Regions from separate parts of the Teredinibacter sp. KSP-S5-2 genome, predicted to be linked through region 2. Evidence: riboswitches for the same ligand, from Rfam matches in the RefSeq annotation. Region 2 holds a riboswitch; the other holds the start of a gene.
What was found. Region 2 has a riboswitch for cobalamin ahead of P5V12_RS16325 (ribonucleoside triphosphate reductase). Riboswitches for the same ligand answer to the same signal wherever they lie in the genome.

Region 1 (3,422 bases), 210 kb from region 2:
TGGCGCTCTGAAACCTGTACCATAACTGGCACGGAGTTTTAATTGCGACTGAGCAGACACATCAAAAATATACGCACTGCTTAAACGAAAGCTGACATGCTGACCAAAATCATCATTATCATCAAACCGCGCGCCCGCCGTGACAAAAAAGTCTTCCGCGGCTTCTGTCTGCAACTCGGAAAAAATACCCAGTTGATTGCGATCCCGCTCTGGCGAACCATTGGGCGTGACAGTTTCTGTTTCATAGTCTCCCCCCAAAATTACATCCCAGTTTTTTGCCAGACTCACACCACCAAGCACCTCGGCTTTTTCAATGCTGCCACCGGTTGCATAGGTTTCGTTGCCATCGGTTTGAATAACACGATCAACCTCACTGTAGGAATAACCCGAGCTTAACCAATATTGTTCAACTTGATAGTCCACACTCACTTTGGCAACAGTTTGTTCAAAATCGGAAGTGCAATCCTGAGTCGGTGAACCACAATTATCGTATTCACTGTTTGTCTCAGTATCACGCGCAACAAGTTGCAGACGAGTATTTTCTGTCAGACGCCAACCAAAACGGGAATGAATCGTGGTATTGGCATAACCATCTTCCTCATCCGTAAGATCGTTCTTCGTAGCATTAAATCCTTTGGTATCAAAATCGGATACAGAAATAAACATATCCGATTCATCATTACCTAAAGCGGCATAACCGGATAGCTCGGTTGTACCATAGCTGCCTTTTTCAAGAAACAAACCACCCGCTTCTTCTTGCTTACCCGTCCGGGTAATAATGTTGATCACACCACCGGCATCTGCACCGTAAGCAAAACCTTGTGGTCCACGTAAAATTTCCACTCGCTCAATTTCGCCACCAGCCGTCATATGCTCAATGCGCGGTGAAACTTGTGGTGCAGATGGATCAGACACATCTACGCCATCAATTAATAATAAGGTGCGATATCCTTCTTCACCGCGAATACTTAACGATGTGTTTTTTCCTGGACCGCCAGAATTTGAAACACTGATTCCCGGCTCAGCGCGCAAGATTTCCGCTAGTTGGGGAGCCCCACGTAACGCGATTTTTTCTGCGTCTATAACAGTCACAGATGTGCCGACTTGACGAAGAGGCATCGCAGTTCTGGAAGATGTCACAAACACTTCTTCCAGTATTTCTTCGGCACAAATTGAAACAGGTGAACATGCACTGATGAGTGCAATAGATATAAATGATTTTTTCATTAAAAACCCCAAAAGCAAAATATCAGCAATTGAGGGAGGCATCTCTCGGAAAACATAGACACGGACAAAGTGCCGCGTGTAGAGGAAATCCAGGATGGTAGCCCTCCGCTCCATCAACGATTGCGCTTGAAGTCTGGTATCGGGCTGGTAGAGATTCTACTTACCGTTGCGGGGGCAGCGTTGGACTTTCACCAATCTTCCCAGAAAGAGCCTTTGGCTCCTTGTTCGATCAAGCGACGAGCACCTTAGCGTGTTTTGCAACAAAGTCAACTGAATCCCGGCCAGTCGTTGTTCAGGGACAAAAAAATAATGCCATTTATGCTGCATCCGTAAACACAAGGATTATGGCTTTGAGCCTTCATAAACAGGGTTAAAACCCTCGTTCCTATCGGTTTAACCCATACCAAGGTACGAGTTATTTTGCCTGATAGATAGACTGAAACCTCCGTCACAGTTGAGCTTATGGGTTATGTTAGAATGCGCCAAATTTTATAAAAATACACAGGAAACACGATTAAGGAGAGTTACCATGCGGAGATCCACCTCAAGTTCGGCAAACGCGAAGCACAAACTGTCATCAAGTATCATTGAACATACCCGAAAGCTTTCACGTACCGGCACTTTACCTTTGGCAGCAATGCTAACCCTTGCTGGCGCTTTGGCTCCTCAGGCAAACGCAGCAACCCTAACACTTGCTCCAACAGCAAACCGGGTTACTCAAGTAAGCGAACCACCAGCATCCCCAAGCACAATCGATATCGGTGCAATACTGACGTCCTCAGGTGAAGCCTGGTTTAGCTCCTGTACGGTTACCGGAACGCTATTGGTTGAAAGTCAAACAGCGACAGAAGGTACAGACTACCGCATTGTTGGTGAGCAAGCTTTTAGCTTGACCACGACGCCAGTTATAACTGGAGAAACGTCCTCCTTCGACCCCGTTCAGCAAGCCATTTCACTTGAGGTGCTGGAAGATTACGAAGTCGAAGAAAATGAAATCGTGACCATTCGGGCAACCAATGTTTCAGCCTTATGTGGTGGTGAGGTTGATGCAACTCAGGATGTGAATTTCTTTGATGCATCTGTCTATGGTGCAACCATCACAATATTAGATACCTTCAATGAACCACCAGTAGAACCGCCGGTTGAGCCACCAGTAGAACCACCCACAACCGTCGACAAAACCGTGCCAACAGAACAGAAATCCATTGAAACACAAGTTAACAGTTTCACTCGTTTGACCTTACACACCGCAGACAGACGCAATAGAAACCTGGGTAAAGAATTACGTAAAGCGCGCAAAGGCCTTACTGGTTTCCGTTCTGACGACCTGGAAATCAGCGTTAACGGAGAAGCCATCCCCAAAGCGGCATGGCAAGCCATGCTCATGGAAGGTAAAGAACAAATGAACGGCGGAGCAGCAGGTGACGAGGCCGTGAATGATTTAGGTAAATGGGGCTTTTTCTTAAGTGGATCTATCGATATTGGTGAGCGTAAAAATAAAAACGCATCCAACATCGACTATGACGCTTCCATGCTTATCGCCGGCATCGATTATCAGGTAAATAATAATCTGGTTTTGGGTGCAGCCTTCAGTCAGACACAACTAGATGCAGAGTCAGGCAGTAAAGATGCGGAAACAGAGTTTTCCCGTAACGGTTTTTCAGGCTTCTTAAGCTACTACGGTGAAGACAAATATTATGTGGATTTAATCCTGACCTACGCCCTCAGTGATTATGACTTGAGTCGAACGGTTGTACAGGATAATGCCAAGGCAGAAACCGAAGGTGATGAATTAGGCGTTTCGCTTGGCGGCGGTTATACCTTCAATGTTAGCAGCCTGGACATTGGTTTGGTGGGTTCTGTTTTATACATGGATTCCGGCGTCGACAAATATACCGAGACCACAACCGGAAACGCTTCTGCGGCTGAAGTGAATGATATTGATTTGAAATCATTAATCGCAACCATCGGCCTGGATTTTTCCTGGAATATTAATACTGATGTAGGCGTATTTATTCCACAATTTTCCATTGCAGCAGAACACCAGTTTGAAAATGACCCTATTGATGTAAACGGTAATTTCATTGGTGGCAGTACACCGGGCGAATTCGAGTTTAGCGGACAAAAAATTGATTCCAGTTACTACAGTGGTCAACTGGGCCTCACCGCAGCGTTGCCCAACGGATTTTCTGCCT
Region 2 (3,422 bases):
TGTAATCGGCAGCACATGGAACGCACCATGTTGGGTTTAAGTTCAGAGTTAATAAAATTCTGGAAATAGGGCAGGCCGTATTTGGCGGTCATGGCAAATAACCGTTGTGCGTTTTCGCTGTGCCAGGGGAAGTCTTCCGTAATGTTGTATGTGGGAATAGGAAAGGTAAACACCCGGCCTTTGGCATCACCTTTGGTCATGACTTCAATATACGCGCGGTTGATCATATCCATTTCGGTTTGCAAGTCGCCATAACTGAATGGCATTTCTTTGCCACCGATAACAGGCACTTGTGTCGCAAGATCCTCTGGGCAAACCCAGTCAAAGGTTAAATTGGTGAATGGTGTTTGTGTGCCCCAGCGGGAAGGGACATTTAAGTTGTAAACCAGTTCTTGAATGGATTGGTATACCTCGTTGTAAGTTAGGTTGTCTTTGCGAATAAATGGTGCAAGATAGGTATCGAAAGAGCTGAATGCCTGAGCGCCGGCCCATTCGTTTTGCAGCGTGCCGAGAAAGTTAACGATTTGACCAACGGCGCTGGAAAGGTGTTTGGGTGGTTCGGATTCGACCTGTCCGGGCACGCCGTTTAACCCCTCGTTGAGCAATGTTCGCAAGGACCATCCCGCGCAATAGCCGCTGAGCATATCCAGATCGTGAATATGCAGGTCGGCGTTTCGGTGAGCTTCCCCAATATGAGGTGGATAGACGTGACTGAGCCAGTAGTTGGCGATGATTTTCCCGGCGCTGTTTAATATGAGTCCGCCGAGGGAGTAGCCTTGGTTGGCATTTGCGTTGACTCGCCAGTCGGCTCGTTCCAAGTACTCATTCACTGCTTGGGATACGTCCACCAGCGTTTTTTTATCCTGGCGCAGTCGTTGATGCTGGTCGCGGTAGGCAATATATGCACGCGCAGTTTTTAGATGGTTGGCACTAATCAATGTTTGTTCAACAACATCTTGTATGCGTTCGATGCTAATTGATTGGTGCTGCATATGGGTCAGGACTTTGGTGACTTGGCGACAGAGTAAATGAGCTTCGTCGTCATCGAACTCGCCAGTTGCAATACCCGCTTTGGCGATGGCTGATTCGATTTTGCCTGCATTAAACGATGTTTTGGCGCCGTCCCGCTTAATAACGGATTGCGGCAGCGTATATAAAGTGGGTTCTGTGGTTAGTGGTTTTGTCAGTTGTGTCATGCTATCTCCCAAATTGAATGGCAGGAGACGCGAAAGGCGAAAACGATTGAGTTGAAAGTGGTTGATATCACTTATAACCCGGCCTTGGCGCGAGACCTGGAGTTAAAAGGTAACCGGGCTTAGAAGTTTGATGCTTCAATACCGTTGCGCGACAGCTCCGGATTCTCACCGGATTCCCCTTTTTATATAAACACTATATATCTGTTTTTGTGTCGGAAAAAATACTATATATAGTGGTTGGTCAAGTATTGATGGATATCAATGGATCATGGAATTGTCCCGTATCTTTGCGTGCAGGGGATGAAGTGAGTTGGTTCGATAGCCGGTTGCCTGTTTGTCTGGCCATAACCGTTGAAACTGCTTGAATTCTGCTCAGTACTTCTATAGAATCCGCGCTCCTTTTATTGGGCCGTCTATTTCGGCACCGGTAGCTCTCGTCAACGAAAGAAAGAGGCCGGCAGTAAAAGAGATTGGAACCGGATGGGTTCCTTCATTTTATCGAATTTATCAATATCCGTACCTTCGTAAGGCAAATAACATGAAGACTATTAGTGCCAAACCAGAAACCGTTAAGCGCGACTGGTACGTTGTGGATGCTGACGGCAAGACTCTCGGTCGTATGGCCGCTGAGATTGCTCACCGTTTACGCGGTAAGCACAAGCCCGAGTACACTCCACACGTAGATACCGGTGACTACATTGTTGTGATCAACGCGGAAAAAGTCCGTGTTACTGGCAACAAGGCAAGTGCCAAAATGTACCATAGCCATACTGGTTACCCAGGCGGTTTGAAATCAATCAGCTTCGAGAAGCTAATTGAGAAAGCTCCAGAGCGTACTATCCAAAGCGCAGTTAAAGGCATGTTGCCTAAAGGTCCTTTGGGTCGTGCAATGTTTAAAAAATTAAAGGTTTATGCTGGTGCTGAGCATCCTCACACTGCGCAACAGCCTCAAGAACTGAATATTTAATTGGAGCGGCAACATGGCAGAACAATACTATGGTACAGGGCGCCGTAAGACATCTACCGCGCGTGTATTTATCCAACAAGGTACGGGTGTTATCACTGTAAATGATCGTCCGCTTGACGAGTACTTTGGTCGTGAAGTGGCTCGCATGATCGTGCGTCAGCCTCTTGAGTGTACCGAAAACACTGATAAGTTTGACATTAAAGTCACTGTTAAAGGTGGCGGTAGCTTCGGTCAGGCTGGTGCAATTCGCCACGGTTTGACTCGTGCGTTGATGGCGTATGATGAAAGCACGCGCCCAGATCTTCGTGCAGCGGGCTATGTAACTCGTGACGCTCGTGCAGTTGAACGTAAGAAAGTTGGTCTGCGTAAAGCACGTAAGAAGCCACAATTCTCAAAACGTTAATTATTATTTATTCCTTTGTGGAATATCCAAAAAACGCCCGAGACAGCGACTCAGGGCGTTTTTTTTTACCGCTACACCCCGTGTATTCCTGGCTATCACCTTGTCAGATTTGGGGAATTTCTTTAACATGTTGCGGTTTTTCCGTAGGCCTATATTGGTAATTTTTAGCTTGTTTTTTGATCAAGCTAAAAAGGAGAAAGCGAAAGAGTTAATCGCTCGCGATAATAATCACTAATTAAATGGGGAGCTGGTTGTTCTCAATATGCCTGGAACAACTCTTCGATGCTTCTTTTGTTCTTTTAAGCTACTGACCTGTAATGTTGTTAGGGGAGAAACGTCATGAGTAATGACGGTATAAATGAAGGCCGCCGCAGGGTATTGACTGCCTTGACGTCTGTGGTCGGCGCAGCCGGTGTAGTCGGGGCTGCGGTTCCTTTTGTAGGGTCCTGGAACCCAAGTGCCAAAGCAAAAGCTGCTGGTGCGCCAGTAGAAATTAATATTTCCAAGATCGAACCCGGTCAAATGGTAACCGTTGAATGGCGGGGTAAGCCTGTCTATGTGGTTCGTCGTACGCCAGAAGCCATTGCGAATCTGGATAAAATGAAAGATGGGCTTCGTGACCCTTCTTCAGAAAAGTCTGTGCAGCCTGAATACACCAAAAACCCAACTCGTGCGATTAAAGACGAAGTGGCTGTGTTGCTGGGTTTGTGTACCCATCTTGGTTGTGCTCCAACATATCGTCCTGAAGTTGGCGCAGAAGATCTTGGTGGCGCTGCCTGGTTGGGTGGGTTTTTCTGTAAATGTCATGGTTCCAAGTTTGATCTGGCTGGCCGAGTGCTTAAAGGCGTTCCTGCTC

Region 1: linked by a shared signal. The riboswitch ahead of P5V12_RS15510 (TonB-dependent receptor plug domain-containing protein) and the one ahead of P5V12_RS16325 (ribonucleoside triphosphate reductase) in region 2 are both predicted to bind cobalamin.

Annotation. Positions count from the first base shown of each region.
Region 1 is NZ_CP120416.1:3,623,757-3,627,178, forward strand. It holds gene P5V12_RS15510 (TonB-dependent receptor plug domain-containing protein) at 1-1,227, opposite strand, end outside; cobalamin riboswitch at 1,341-1,463, opposite strand; gene P5V12_RS15515 (autotransporter outer membrane beta-barrel domain-containing protein) at 1,757-3,422, shown strand, end outside.
Region 2 is NZ_CP120416.1:3,829,720-3,833,141, reverse strand. It holds gene P5V12_RS16325 (ribonucleoside triphosphate reductase) at 1-1,196, opposite strand, end outside; cobalamin riboswitch at 1,283-1,417, opposite strand; gene rplM (50S ribosomal protein L13) at 1,735-2,163, shown strand; gene rpsI (30S ribosomal protein S9) at 2,177-2,566, shown strand; gene petA (ubiquinol-cytochrome c reductase iron-sulfur subunit) at 2,906-3,422, shown strand, end outside.